DNA from 3 places in the Bradyrhizobium sp. 62B genome. Region 3 is predicted to be linked to each of the others. Evidence: riboswitches for the same ligand, from Rfam matches in the RefSeq annotation. Region 3 holds a riboswitch; each other region holds the start of a gene.

Region 1 (5,050 bases), 720 kb from region 3:
GCATTCGCGCCATGCCCGCGCCGTGCGATTTGCGGATCGGCATCGCAACCGGCGAGGTGCTGACCGGCAGCATCGGCTCGGAGCTGATGATGAGCTTCACGGTGATGGGCGATGCCGTGAACCTGGCCTCGCGGCTGGAAGCCGTCAACAAGGTCTACGGCACCCGCATCCTGATCTCGCAGGCCACCGCCGAGGCGATCGGATCGCAGCTCGAGCTGCGCGAAATCGATCGCCTGGCAGTCGCCGGCCAGACCGCGCCGCAGACGATCTTCGAGGTGATGGCGAGGGCTGGCGCGCTCACGGATGCGCAATTTGGCTTGCGCACGCACTATGCCGAGGCGCTCGCCGCCTATCGCGCCCGGCGCTTCGATGCGGCGCGCGCGGCCTTTGGCGCGGCGCTCGAAGCCGTCCCCGGCGACGGCCCCTCGCGCACGATGCTCGGCCGCATCGCGCAGTTCGAGGCGAGCCCGCCGGACCAGGGATGGGACGGCGCCTGGCGCCTCGACAGCAAATAGCCTGCCGCACCGGAAAAATTATTTCTACGGGATAACGATGTTCGCCGTGACCTATTTCCCGGGCTTAGGTTGGGTGTCCTTGTGGCGTTTGATGGGGACACGCCGATGCCAGAACTTCAGGACAGGCTGGAACGGTTCGAGACGCTCACCGCCGAATGCGAGCTGATCGCCAAGCTCGCCACCGACAGCACCAAGCGCGAGTTCTATCTGAAGCTTTCGGAGCAGTACCGTCAGCTGGCGCTGGACATGCGGCAGGCGATCGCGACCAAGGCGGCGGAAACTCAGGCGGCGGCCTGAGGCCGGCTGCAATCCGTTCTTAACGTTTGGCGCGCATCCTGATGGCATGCGGGCGTCGCTGATCGGCTGTGCCCGTGTTGGGAAGGCCGGGGTTCGCTGCAATGCAGCGTGCGCCGTGAACGTCGTTTTGCCATGCCTCACAGGGCAATCCCATGCGCCTCGTTGCCGTGATCATCATCGCGCTCATGACGGCGGCCTGCGACCAGGAGCAGGACATCACCGGCTCGACGCCGGTCTGTCCCTTGCGGAACTACAGCTACAACCCCCGCGACATGAACCAGTGCGTCAATGCCTGCAAATCATGCGATCGCGGCACAACCGTCACCTGCACGACCTCCTGCAGCCTCAAGGGCGCGCGCTGAGCGCATCGCCTGCTGCCTTGCAGGGATCGCAACCGCGCCATCCCCGGCCGCCATCGTCCCCGCCATCTCGACCTGATAGGGTCGGTTGGAGCAGGGGGACATCGGATGAAATTCGCAAGCTTTGAAATCAACAACGTGGCGTCATGGGGTCTGGTGGACGGCGACGCCGTGGCCGATCTCGGCGCGGTGCTGGGCGATCGCTATCCCGATCTCAAATCGGCGATCGCCGCGGGCGTTCTGTCCGAGGTCGCCGCCGCGGCAGCCCGGGCGAAGCGCCATCCGCTGGCCAGCATCGCCTTCCTGCCTGTGATCCCGAACCCCGACAAGATCCTCTGCATCGGGCTCAACTATGAGAACCACCGCAAGGAGACCGGGCGTACCGAGGTCGACAATCCCACCGTGTTCGGCCGCTTCGCCAACAGCCAGACCGGGCATCTCACCGACATCATCCGCCCGAAGGTCTCGACCCAGCTCGACTTCGAGGGCGAGCTCGCCGTCGTGATCGGCAAGGCCGGCCGCTACATCCCCCGCGCCGAGGCGTTCGGCCATGTGGCCGGCTATGCCTGCTACAACGAGGGCAGCGTCCGCGACTACCAGCGCCATACCCATCAGTTCACGCCGGGCAAGAACTTTCCCGCCACCGGCGCCTTCGGCCCGTTCCTGGTGACGCCCGACGAGGTCGGAGAGGTCGGGCCGCTGCGGCTGCAGACCCGGCTCAACGGCGAGGTGGTGCAGGACACCACCATCGATCAGATGATCTTCGATATCCCGCGCCAGATCGAATATTGCTCGCAGTTTACCCGGCTCGAGCCCGGCGACGTCATCGCCACCGGCACGCCGGGCGGCGTCGGCTCGCGGCGCACCCCGCCGCTCTGGATGAAGGCGGGCGATGTCGTCGAGGTCGAGATCGACAAGGTCGGCCTGCTGCGCAATGCCGTCGCCGACGAGGCCTGACGGAACCGACGGTGCTGGGGCACCGGAACGATTCACATGGGTTAGCCATTGAAGACGAGGGCAGGACGCGGAGTCCGATGGAATGGGTATGCTCGATCCCGGCCGATTTCTGGTGTCGTGCTCGCATTGCGACGCCTGGCCGATGGCGGCCAATGTGAAGCGGTCGAGCTGGTCGGCGTCGCCGCATGAGGTTCGCTTTGTCTGCACGCGCTGCCGCCGCGAGGAGACTGCGATCGTCTCGGCCTCCGGCGAATTGACCCCGATCAAGCGCGTCGATGTTCCGCCTCGCGATGTCGCTGCCGCCTGGGCCCAGGCCCAGCGTTTGCGAGGGCGGACTTGAGCCGCAGTTGCTACACCGACTGGCCGATTGACTCTCCGGCGGAACGGCACGTAGATGATCGTGACGGTTCTCCTCATGGAGATCAAAAGGGAATGTGGTGCGGGACGTCCCAACGCCGGGATTTGTCTCAACGCCACGGCTGCCCCCGCAACTGTAAGCGGTGAATCTTTCGTCCTGTGCCACTGGGAATCTCGGTCCTGGGAAGGCGACGCAAGGTAACGACCCGCGAGCCAGGAGACCTGCCGTCAGCCGTGGTCACACGCGAGGATGTCGGTCGGGGAGTACAGACATTGGCTTCACCGGAGCAGCCCATCGCTCTGCCGTGAAACCTCGTTCGCTGTGACGTGCCACCGACGTCATACCGAGGTTACAACATTGTCCCGTCTCGCTTCTGCTGCCCGGCGCCTCAGCGTAGGCCTGTTCGCATCCGTCTCGCTCCATTCGCTCGGTCTCTCCGCCGCCTTCGCCCAGCATGCTGTCGCCGAGCAGTTGCCGCCGGTCGAGGTGAGCAAGCCCGACGATCAGAACCGCACGCGGGCCAGGGCGATCGGTGAGGGCGAGACGACGAGGCCGCGGCGAGCCGCGAATGTCGCGCCGGCAGGCAATGGCACCGGCTCATCCGGCCCGGGCTCCGAGGCTGTCGCGGGTGACGGCGGCATCGTCGGAGCCGCCACGACCGTCATCACGGCCGCGGATATCGCGCATGCGCCGTCGCAGACGCTTGCCGAGATCATCGCCACGCAGACTCCGGGAGCCCAGATCACGACGTTCTATGGCGGCCAGATCGGCGCCAAGACCAGCGTGGACCTGCGTGGCTTCGGCGCCTTTGCCACCGCCAACACGCTGGTGCTGGTCAACGGCCGGCGGCTCAATGATGTCGACATGGCGCAGGTGGACCTCTCCACCATCCCGCTCAATTCCATCGAGCGTATCGAGATCACGCGCGGCAACTCCGGCGCGGTGCTCTACGGCGACAACGCGGTCGGCGGCGTGATCAACATCGTCACCAAGACCGGAAGCGGCGGACCGCCCGTGACCGCGCGCATCGAGGCCGCCTTCGGCTCGTTCAACACCAGGCTCGGCAATGTCTCGACCTCGCTCAATTCCGGGCCGTGGTCGACCTCGTTCTACGGCAATGCCGTCAGCACCGACGGCTATCGCGACAACAATCGCTATTCCCAGCAGAATGGCGTCGGCAATCTCAATTACACGACGCCGGGCCTGACGGCGTTTCTCACGGTCACCGGCGACAATCAGGAGCTGCGCCTGCCGGGCGGCCGCACCGTCGATCCCTCCATCGGCCTCGACGAGCTCAAGACCAGCCGCCGAGGCACCAGCACGCCGTTCAACTACGCCAACCAGCAGGGCATTAGCGCGACAGCCGGCTTCACCAAGACCCTGGTCAACGGCGTCGATCTCATCGTCGACGGCGGTGTGCGCGACAAGAAGCAGCAGAGCGCGTTCTTCTCCAGCCCGGCGCCGGTTCCTGCCTTCTTCACCTCGACTTATGTCGATTCCAACCTGACGACGTGGTCGATCACGCCGCGGCTCAGCGTGAAGAGCCTGCTGCTCGGCATGCCGTCGCAGCTCCTGACTGGCATCGACTACTACGATGCGAGCTTCCGGCAGGACCGCGGCGCCGGGCAGGGGCTCGCCGCCTGGCACAATTACGACCTCAGGCAGCAGACGGTCGCCGGTTATTTCCAGCACACATTGGGAGTCGCGCCCACGACCGACATCTCCTACGGGGCGCGGGTGCAGAACGTCAGGCTTGCGGCACGCGACAATTTCGACGCGGCGGCGCCGTTCAACGCCGACATCGGCGCGTCGCCGCTGACCAGCGAGGAGACCCAATATGCGCTGCATCTGGGAGCCGAGCATCGCCTCAATGACGTGGTCTCGCTGTTCGGCCGCGCCGCGCGCGCCTTCCGCACGCCTGACGTCGACGAGCGGCTGTCCTCGGGGCCGTCCTTCGATCCCCTGACCTTCGCGGCCATCCCGCAAACGTTCCAGCTCAAGACCCAGACCTCGCAGGACATCGAGGGCGGCCTGCGCATCAAGGGCGGCGGACTTCAGCTGCAGAGCAGCCTCTATCTGATGGACCTCACCAACGAGGTCCATTTCAACCCGGTCCTGTTCTACAACACCAATCTCGATCCGACCCGCCGCTACGGCTCGGAGACCAGCCTGTCCTATCGCGTCAACGACGCCCTGCTGCTGCGCTCCGGCATGGCCTATACCCGCGCGGTCTTCCGCGAAGGCGTCTGGGCCGGCAACGACGTGCCGCTGGTGTCGCGCTATACGGCAAGCGCCGGCGTCACCTGGAACATCTGGCAGAACTATCTGGTGCTCGATGCCACCGCGCGGTTCTGGAGCGAGCGGCGCATGGACAACGACCAGGCGGGCACGCAGAAGCCGATTCCGGCCAACGGCACGATCGATCTCAAGCTCAGCGGCCAGGTTGAGCGCTACTTTTGGTCGCTCAGCGTCAACAACGTGCTGAACGCGCTCTACTACGACTACGCCATCGCCAGCACTTTCACCGACGGCCGCTTCAGCGCCTATCCGCTGCCCGGCCGCTC
Region 2 (5,050 bases), 270 kb from region 3:
CTCATTCACGATCGGGCGGCTCGTGCGACTTAGGCGTTTCGACAAATCCGGAAGTTGGTCTTGCTCGATCGGCGTCTTGATTGGGAGAGGTGAAGAGATGACAGACTTCGTAACGCCGCAAGAGATGGCGGAGATGATACCCTCGGGGTGCAAGCTCGGTCTGGCGCCTGACGATTACGCTGCGTCCCCTGGAATGATTCGGCTGCTGATCGATCGCGGCGTTCGCGGTCTGCATGTGGTGTGTGCGCCGATCGGCGGCATGCAGGTCGACATGCTGATCGGCGCCGGCGCCGTGACGACGCTGGAGACCAGCGCCGTCAGTCTCGGCGAAGCCGGCGGCGCCCCCTGTTTCAGCCGGGCCGTCCGCGACGGGGCCATTCGCCTGCGCGATGCGACCCGTCCCGCGGTGTTCGCAGGCCTGACGGCCGCCGAGAAGGGCGTGCCGTTCATGCCGATCCGCGGCATCATCGGCAGTGACGTCCTCAAGAAGCGGGACGACTGGAAGGTGACGTCGAATCCGTTCGATGACGGCGAGAAGATCGTCGTGGTCTCGGCGATCCAACCTGACATTGCCTTGTTTCATGCGCCCGAAGCAGACCGGTTCGGCAACGTTCGGCTGGGGCGCCGGCGCGAAACGATGCTGCTGGCGCACGCCTCGAAGAAGGCGTTTGTGACCGTCGAGCGCATCTCCGAGACGTCACTGCTCGAGGACGAGAAAATGGCCGCGGGCGTCCTGCCTGCAATCTATGTGAGTGCGGTGGCGCAGTTGAAGAACGGCGGATGGCCCACGGGGCTTTACGCCGAGTACCCCAGGGATGGACAGGAAGTCGAGAAATACGCGCGCGCGGCGCGCTCGCCGGAGGGTTTCCAGGCCTATATCCGGGGTTCGAGGAGCGCGGCATGAGCGAGGCGTGCACCAGCCGCGAGCTGATGATCTATACGATCTCGCGGCTGCTGAAGGGCGTGCGGCATGTTGCGGTCGGTCAATCCTCGCCGATGCCGGCGGCCGGTGCGATGCTGTTGCGTGCGCTCAACGAGCGTGACGGAGCGGAGCGCGTGCAGGTCTCGATCCTCGGATCGGTCAAGCACAATTCCTTCACCGGAGGAGCCGAGGAGCTGTTCGATTGCGCCGCGCAGGGGCGCCTGGATGCCTTCTTTCTCGGCGGTGGCCAGATCGACGGCCGGGGCAATGTCAATCTCGTCGGCACCGGCGACTACCCGAACAATCCGGTTAGGTGGCCCGGCTCGTTCGGCTCCGCCTATCTGTACTTCCTCGTTCCGCGGGTCATTCTATTCCGCGAGGAGCACAGCCTGCGGTCCCTGGTAGAGCGCGTGGACTTCGTGTCTGCGCCTGGGGTCACCGACGAGACGGTCTATCGGCGCGGCGGCCCGCATGCGCTGCTGACCAACGCGGCGCTATTCTCCTTCGACCGGGAGGCGGGGCGCTTTCGCCTCGAGAGCACGCATCCCGGCTATGGTTGGCGCGACATTCGCGGCACGACGGGCTTTGCCTACGACAACGAGCAATGCGAGGTCACGACGCCGTCGCCGGACGACGCGACGCTGGCCTTGATCCGGGGACGGATCCGCGAGGAGCTGCGCGAATGCTATCCGCAGTTCGCGGGCAACATGCCGGGTCCGGGGTAGGGGATCGCGTCTGCACTCTGCGGTCGGGTTAGGGCGCGTACTCATGAACATTCGTCGATATCTGCCTCGCTTCGATACTGCCGTCCTCATGCAATTGCGGCAGATGTCGCGAAGGGCCACACCTGATTTGGACCGAGGGGCGAAACGCCGCCCCCGGGTGGATGCCAATTCGCCCGATGGCCAGTTGACAGTCCTTTGCAACTAAAACTAGGTTGCCTGCGACGGTTCTCTTTCGGGAGATCAATAGGGAATACGGTGCGGGTGTCCCCCAACGCCGTGGCTGCCCCCGCAACTGTAAGCGGCGAGCCTTCGTCAAAAGCCACTGGGCCTGCGGGCCTGGGAAGGCGGCGACAGGCAACGACCCGCGAGCCAGGAGACCTGCCGTCAGTCGTGGTCACACGCGAGCACATTGGGCGGGGTGTCCTGATGAGTGTTGAGCTGCCTTCCTCTTGAGGCAGCGGCCAAGCTGCGTTCGCGGTGACGTGCCACGTTATCGCGAGACTATTGATGACCTCCCGTAAGATCTTCGCGCCACGCTGCGCGTTGCTCCGTTCAGTTGCATTTTCCTGCCTCGTGGTGTCGAGCAATGGCTGGGCACAATCCGCAAGACCAGCGCAGACGCTCGATCCTGTCGTAGTGGAGCCGTCGGCGAAGCCACCGAATGCCCGGAGCGCCCGACGCAGCAATGCCACGCGCCTCGCGCGCCCACGCCAGCAGCGAAACGCAGCTACCGCCGAAACGCGGGCTCCGACGACCAACCCAGCGGGTCCCGTATTCGCCGCACCGACGCTCAACCTCACCGGCGCTAGCACGGCCGGCAGCCGACTAGGCCTGACGCGACTGCAGACGCCGGCCAGCGTGGAGGTGATCTCGGCCAAGACCATTTCTGAACGCGGCCAGCAGAACATCCTCGACGCGGTGACGCAGAACGCCACCGGCTTCACTGCAAGCCCGGCACCAGGCAACGGCGGCGTCTCGTTCAACACCCGCGGCTTCACGGGCCTTGGGTCTGTCATGACGCTCTATGACGGCACCCAGCTTTATATCGGCGCCGGCACCGTGACCTTTCCGTTCGACACATGGTCGACCGAGCGCATCGAGGTATTGCGCGGCCCTGCTTCGGTGATGTACGGCGCGGGTGCGGTCGGCGGCGCCATCAACGTCGTCTCGAAACTGCCATCGTGGGTCCCTCGCAACCAGGCCGAGATGTCGCTGGACAGCAACATGACGCGGCGAATTGCCGTGGATAGCGGAGGTCCAGTGAGCAGGGACGTCGCCTATCGCATCACCGCCACCGGCAACATGTCGGACGGCTGGGTTGATCGTGACAAGACTTCGAATGTCGCGCTCCATGCCGTGGTCCAGATCAGGCAGAACGAAGACGTCACCTGGACACTGTCCACGGACTATGGCGACCGCAACCCCTCACGTTACTTCGGCACGCCGCTGATCAACGGCATGCTCAATGAATCTCTTCGGTTCAAGAACTACAACGTCAGCGACAGCCACATCCGATACCAGGATAGCTGGAGCCAGGCGAAGACGGAATGGCAGGTCGCTGATGGCATCTCGATCCAGAACACGCTCTACTACCTGAACTCCAAGAGGCACTGGAAGGACGTCGAAAGCTACGCTTACAATCCCGGCACCGGCCTGATCAATCGAAGCAGCTATATCGAGATTTTTCACGACCAGCAGCAGGTCGGCAATCGCATGGATGCGAAGTTTCGTGGGCATGTCTTCGGCATGGCCAACGAGTTCCTGGCAGGCTTTGACGTCAACAGCATCAACTTTACCCATACCAACAACTCGCCCTATGGCGGCTCGTCGTCCGTCAACCCCTACAGCTTCGTTCCAGGCGTGTTCAACAGTCCGAACGCCACGGTCCCCAGTTTCGGCAGCGTAACCAACCAATACGCGCTGTTCGCCGAGAACCGGCTGTCGGTCACCGAGCAATTGTCCCTGATTGCCGGCATCCGCCAGGATGAGCCGACGGTCACGCGCACCGACTATGTCACGCCCGCCAACAGCTTCGAAAAGTCGTTCTCCTCGACGACCTGGCGCGCCGGCGCGGTCTATACGCCCGTCAAGGACCTCGCTTTCTATGGCCAATATTCCACCGCGGTCGATCCGGTCGGGGGGATCATCTCGCTGTCGTCCGCCAACAAGAATTTCGATCTGGCCACCGGCAGACAGATCGAGATCGGCGTCAAGCAATCGTTCTGGGGCGGCCGGGGTGAATGGACACTGGCCGGCTACGAAATCGTGAAGAACAACCTGCTGGCCCGCGATCCCAACGTTCCTTCGCTCACCGTCCAGGTCGGCCAGCAATCATCGCGTGGGATCGAAGCATCAGTCGGATTCCTGCTCGACTATGGCTGGCGAATAGATGCAAACACCGCCTTCCTGCGCGCGAAGTACGACGACTTCGTGCAATCGGTTGGTGGCGCAGCCGTGAACTATGCCGGCAACGTGCCGGTCAACGTACCGCAGACCGTTTCCAACATCTGGGCGACCTGGGCCTTTGCACCCAACTGGTCGGCCAATGCGGGCGTGCAGATCGTCGGCAAGACCTACGCGGACAATGCCAACACGATGACGCGCCCGGCCTACAACATCGTCAATGCCGGCGCGCAGTGGAAGCCCGATCTCAACACCACCGTGTCGTTCCGCGTCTACCATCTCTTCGATGAGATTTACACGACGTCCGGCGGCACCACGCAGTGGCTGCTCGGAATGCCTCGCACGGCCCAACTCGCCGTCAACGTGAAGTTCTGAGCGTGTCACGCACCCTGAAACGCACGCTCCGGCGGTGGCTGTATATCGGCCACCGCTGGCTCGGCATCGTCACCTGCCTGTTCTTCGCCATGTGGTTCATGTCAGGCGTGGTGATGATGTATGTCGCGTTTCCCGGTCTTGCCGACAAGGAAAGGCTGGCAGCGCTTCCCGACATTCAATGGGAGAAGGTGAAGCTATCGCCGGACGATGCGATGAGGGTCGCAGGCGCGACGCGCTACCCGCGCGATCTCCGGCTCGCCATGCTGGCCGACGAGCCGGTGTATCGGATGATTGGCTGGGACGGTCAGCGGCAGGCGATCTCCGCGGCCGATGGCCGCGTCGTGACCGGGGTCTCCGAACGGGAAGCTCTTGCGGTCGCGCAACATCATCCCGCGAGCAAATCGCCGCAACTGGAAGACATCGTCGATCGCGATCAATGGAGCGTCACCGCCCGTTACGATCCGTTGCGACCGCTCTACCTTATCGGGCTCGGCGATAACGCCGGCACCAAGCTCTATGTTTCCTCGCGCTCCGGCGAGATCGTGCTCGATACCAACCACACCGAGCGCGTCTGGAACTGGCTCGGCTCCATTCCGCATTGGATCTATCCGACCGTTTTGCGCAA
Region 3 (5,050 bases):
CGGCGCGCTCGCCGAGGCCGGCCCGCGCATCGTGGCCGTGCGGCAGGAGGCGCGCGCGCGCCACGGCTGGATCATGGACAGCTACATTCTCAAGCGTACGCGTTAAGCGAGGCAGCATGCTCCCCGACTGGGTCACCCAGAAATGCCCCGAAATCTCCGCGGTCCATCGCGACGCGGCGATCGCGCGTCAGGCGCAACTGACGAAGCCGACCGGTGCGCTCGGCCGGCTCGAGCAGCTCGCGATCGAGCTCGCGGGCTTGCAGGCCACCGAGCAGCCGCGCGCGGCGCGCGTGCCGATCGTCGTCTTCGCCGGCGACCACGGCATCGTCGCCCAGGGCGTGTCGGCCTATCCGCAAGCGGTGACCATCGCGATGATGGCGAATTTTGCCGCGGGCGGTGCCGCGATCTCGGTGCTGGCGCGCGAGCTTGGCTGCAGCCTGGAAGTGGTCGACGCCGGCACGCTTGCGCAGGAGGAGATGACGGGAATCGTCACCGACAAGCCGCGCTATGGCACGCGCGATTTCAGCGTCGAAGCCGCGCTCACACCTGCGGAACTGGCGTTCGCCTTCGAGGCCGGCCAGCGCGCGGTCGCGCGTGCGGCGGCCAACCCGCCTGATCTCCTGATCTTCGGCGAGATGGGGATCGGCAACACCACCACATCGGCAGCGATTGCCGCGAGCCTGCTCGGCATCAGCGCCGAGGAGATCGCAGGCAGCGGGACCGGCGTCGATGCCGCTGGCCGGGCGCACAAGGCGCGGGTGATCGACGCGGCGATCGCGCATCATGGCGTTGCCGGCGTTTCGCCCGAAAAAATCCTGTGCGCCGTCGGCGGTCTCGAAATCGCGGCGATCTCGGGCGCGATCATCGCGGCCGCGCAGCGCCGCATTCCCGTATTGATCGACGGCTTCATCGTGTCGGTCGCAGCGCTCGCAACAGTGCGGCTGAACCCGTTGTGCCAGCCGTTCCTGCTGCCGTCGCATCAATCGGCCGAGCAGGGGCACCGGCTGGTGCTGCGCGCGCTGAACGTGCAGCCGCTGATCAGCCTCGATCTCAGGCTCGGCGAGGGATCGGGCGCCGCCATCGCGCTGCCCTTGGTGCGCAGCGCCTGCGCACTCCACAACGGCATGGCGACCTTTGCCGAAGCCAATGTGCCGGACAGGCCTAGCTGACCCGCTGATTGACCGAGACGACGCGCCATCCGGTCGCGAGGCGATCGATCCGGGTCAGCGACAGCGGATCGATCACGAAGCGCAAGGCGGCCTGCGGCGTGAGATCCAGCGCGATGCAGAGCGCTGCGCGGATGGTGCCGGAATGCACGACGAGCGTGGCCGGTCCGGCTCCGATCCGCGACAGGCCCAGCCGGACACGCGCGACCTGATCCGCAAAGCTTTCGCCGCCCGGTGGCCGCCCGCCTGCCGGATCATTCCAGAACTGGGCGTAAGTCTCGCCGCCGGTGGCAGCGAGTTCGTCGTGCCGATGGCCGGTCCAGTCGCCGAAATCCTGCTCGCGGAATTCGCTGACCAGCTCCGGTTCGAGCCCCAGCGCGCGCGCCGTCTCGACCGTACGCCGCGACGGGCTGGCATAGCTTGCGGCATTCCGCGGCAGATGGCGCTGCAGCGCCTCCAATTGCGCGCGATCGCCGAGGTCGGCCGGTGCGTCGGCGGCGTGGATGGTGCCTTTGATGCCGTCGACCGGCGCATGCCGGATCAGCCAGAGGAAGGTCTCGCCTTCCATGCTCATCTCCAAGGAAGTTGGTCGCTGTGGCAATAACAGCGCATGGGATACATTGACTCCGTCGCGATGGTAATCCTAGATGCTCGCGACGGTTTCCCCGAGAGGGGATGAAAAGGGAATGCGGTGCGGGGAAATTGTCCCCAATGCCGTGGCTGCCCCCGCAACTGTAAGCGGCGAATCTTGCATCACGAGCCACTGGGCATCTCGGTCCCGGGAAGGCGACGCAAGGTACTGACCCGCGAGCCAGGAGACCTGCCGTCAGCCGTGGTCACACGCGAAGATGTCGGTCGGGGAGTACAGACATTCGGCTTCATCGGACGGCTGCAAGGCCCAAGGTGAGACCTCGTTCGCTGTGACGTGCCACTGACGTCATACCGAGGTTTTGTGCCGTGTCTTCCATCCGCATCCTACGACCGCGCCGCTTCCTGATCGCCTCCGCAGCGCTCACGTTGGCAGTGGCCGATCTGCCCGCCGCGATGGCGCAGCAGGCTCGCGAACGGCTGCCGGCGGTCGAAATCTCGCCGGCCCAATCCCGCAAGCAGGCGAAGCCTGCTAGCCGGGAGGGGCAAAGCGCCCGCCGCGCGTCGTCGCGCAGATCCGCTGTGACGGCAGCGCCAAAGCCTGCGGTGCCGGGCGATGCCGTACAGACGCAGGCGGCGACACCGCTCAACAGCAATGCGGTGGCCGAAAGCGCCTCGCGGCTCGGCCTGACGGTGCGCGAGACGCCGGCGACCGTCGAGGTGATCTCGGCCGAGACCATGCGCGAGCAGGGCTATCGCACCGTGTCCGAGGTCGCGCAGGGCGCGGTCGGCGTCACCTCCGGGGATGCGCCGGGGGAGCCGGCAGGTTTCTCGATGCGCGGCTTCACCAACAGCCAGATCAACACGCTCTACAACGGCATCAAGATCGGCCCGCAGAACATGACCTCGCGGATCATGGACACCGCCAATCTGGAAGCCGTCGAATTCCTCAAGGGTCCGGCCTCGCTGATGTCAGGCGAGGGCGCTGCCGGCGGTGCGATCAATTTCGTCACCAAGCAGCCGCATACGGGACCGATCCGGAACGAGGCTGACTTCGCCTGGGATTCGCTGAACTCGTTCCGCGCGCATTACGGCTCGGGCGGCAGCACCAACGTGCAAGGCCTCGACTACCGCTTCGACATCAGCCGTTCCTCGCTCAACGGTTTTGTCGACGACACCAATACCAAGATGCTGGATGTGTCGGGTCAGCTCAACTACCGCATCTCCGACAGCCTCAAGGTCTGGGGCGCGATCGAATATCGCGAGGATCGCGGCAAGGCCTATTGGGGCGCGCCGCTGGTGCCGGTCGCCTTCAGCGGCGCGCATGCGACGAGCGGGATCGTGTCCGGCAATTACGTCTCGAACTACAACAAGACCAACCTCGGCGCCGTCACCATCGACGACCGCACCTTCAACACCAATTACAACGTTCTCGACAATCGCAACGTGGCGCAGGAAGTGTGGCTCCGCGGTGGCTTCGAGCTGAAGCTGGCGCCTGACCTCATGCTGAAGAGCCAAGCCTATGGCTACGGCGCCGAGCGCACGTGGTTCAACAATGAGGTTGAGGCGTTCAATTCCGGAACGAACCTGGTCGATCGCGAGCGCTTTTACGTCGCCCATAGCCAGCGTCTCGTCGGCAATGTCACAGACCTGATCTGGGACACAGACATCGCCGGTTTCGGCAACCGGTTGGTCACGACGTTGTCCTCGAGCTATCTCTATTTCGTCAGGCCGGGCGCCGCCAATTTCCCCGGCGATTCCGTGTCCCTCGTCGATCCCAACCGCGGCTTCTACGGCACGCTTACGACCAAGCAGCAGACCGCCCGGATCGACAACGAGGCGCTGTCGTTCGAGGACCGGCTGAAGCTGACGCGGACGTTCTCGCTGATCGGCGGCCTGCGCGTCGAGCATATCGGGCTCGACCGCAATTCGACCGACGCGGTAGGGGTTGTGAACGCGGGTTTCCCTTACACCAAGGACTGGGCGCCGGTGACGGGACGCATCGGCTACACTTGGGAGGCCGTGCCGGGCCTGACCTTCTTCAGTCAATACGCCACCGGCGCAGACGTCTCGGCCAACAACATCTTTTTGCTGTCACCGACCCAGCCGCTCGATCTCACCACCGCGCGCACCTACGAGACCGGCGTCAAGCACCTGTTCTGGGACAACAGGGCGGAATGGTCGTTCTCGGCCTACGACATCCTGCGCAAGAACGTCTATGCCGCGGCCGGCGGGCAGGCGCTCAACATCGCGGGGCGGCAGGAATCCAAGGGCGTGGAGCTTGCCGCCTCGGTGCGTCCGATCGATCCGTTGCGGCTGTGGGGCAACATTGCCTATGTCGATGCGCGCTATGCCGATTACAATTTCGTCGGCGGATCGTTTTCCGGCAACACGCCGCCGAACGTACCGCGCATCGTCGCCAATGCCGGCGCATCGTATCGGTTCTTCACGCCCTGGCCGGTGGAGCTCGGAATCACCGGCCGCCATGTCGGCGACCGCTACAACACCGACGCCAACACGGTGACGATGAAGGCCTACACCGTCGCGGACGTCTACGCCTTCGTCGACATTCCCAAGACCGTGTTTGGTGCGGTCGACCAGGCCCGCCTGACCTTCCGCGTCCGCAACATCACCGACAAGCGCTACGCGATCTGGGGCGATCCGTTCTATCCCGATCAGATCCTGCTCGGTGCGCCGCGCACCTATGAACTCTCGGCGGCGTTCAAATGGTAGGGCGCTGACCGCATGATGGCCGCGATCGTCCTGCTGCATCGCTGGCTCGGGATCGCGTTCTGCCTGCTGTTCGCGATGTGGTTCGCGACGGGAATCGTGATGCACTTCGTTCCGTTTCCGTCGCTGACGGAAGCGGAGCGCTTTGCCGGCCTTGCGCCGCTGGACCGGACGGATGCGCGGATCGCGGTTGCCGATGCCGTCGTCGCGAGCGGAATCACGGACGCCACGCGTGTCAGGCTGATCCGGCGAAGCGATGGGCTCGCTTATGTCATTACGGGACCATCGCGCCTGCGCGCCGTGCGCGGCTCCGACGGGAGCGACGCAGAAGTGGTGTCCTCCGATGTGGCGCTCGCCATCGGGCGGGATCACGCCCGCAACCGCGGGCTCGATGCCGCGCACGCAACGTTGCTCGCGAAAGCGGATTACGATCAGTGGACCGTGCCGAACGGCTTCGATCGTCACCGGCCGTTGTTTCGCATCGCCCTCGGCGATGCCGCCGGAACGGAGCTCTATGTCTCCTCGCGCACCGGCGAGGTCGTCCTGGATACGACGCGAGGCGAGCG

Evidence for each region. Region 3 has a riboswitch for cobalamin ahead of ML401_RS12745 (TonB-dependent siderophore receptor). Riboswitches for the same ligand answer to the same signal wherever they lie in the genome.
Region 1: it holds a riboswitch for cobalamin, as region 3 does, so the genes downstream of both, ML401_RS16155 (TonB-dependent receptor) here and ML401_RS12745 (TonB-dependent siderophore receptor) in region 3, are expected to answer to the same signal.
Region 2: it holds a riboswitch for cobalamin, as region 3 does, so the genes downstream of both, ML401_RS13975 (TonB-dependent siderophore receptor) here and ML401_RS12745 (TonB-dependent siderophore receptor) in region 3, are expected to answer to the same signal.

The regions. Positions count from the first base shown of each region.
Region 1 covers NZ_CP092841.2:3,448,425-3,453,474, forward strand. The annotation lists gene ML401_RS16130 (adenylate/guanylate cyclase domain-containing protein) at 1-515, shown strand, start outside; gene ML401_RS16135 (hypothetical protein) at 621-812, shown strand; gene ML401_RS16140 (hypothetical protein) at 965-1,174, shown strand; gene ML401_RS16145 (fumarylacetoacetate hydrolase family protein) at 1,280-2,128, shown strand; gene ML401_RS16150 (hypothetical protein) at 2,211-2,468, shown strand; cobalamin riboswitch at 2,516-2,730, shown strand; gene ML401_RS16155 (TonB-dependent receptor) at 2,844-5,050, shown strand, end outside.
Region 2 covers NZ_CP092841.2:3,002,868-3,007,917, forward strand. The annotation lists gene ML401_RS13965 (CoA transferase subunit A) at 98-904, shown strand; gene ML401_RS13970 (CoA-transferase) at 901-1,647, shown strand; cobalamin riboswitch at 1,853-2,048, shown strand; gene ML401_RS13975 (TonB-dependent siderophore receptor) at 2,155-4,425, shown strand; gene ML401_RS13980 (PepSY domain-containing protein) at 4,428-5,050, shown strand, end outside.
Region 3 covers NZ_CP092841.2:2,732,961-2,738,010, forward strand. The annotation lists gene cobF (precorrin-6A synthase (deacetylating)) at 1-106, shown strand, start outside; gene cobT (nicotinate-nucleotide--dimethylbenzimidazole phosphoribosyltransferase) at 117-1,169, shown strand; gene ML401_RS12740 (histidine phosphatase family protein) at 1,162-1,734, opposite strand; cobalamin riboswitch at 1,807-2,009, shown strand; gene ML401_RS12745 (TonB-dependent siderophore receptor) at 2,124-4,487, shown strand; gene ML401_RS12750 (PepSY domain-containing protein) at 4,500-5,050, shown strand, end outside.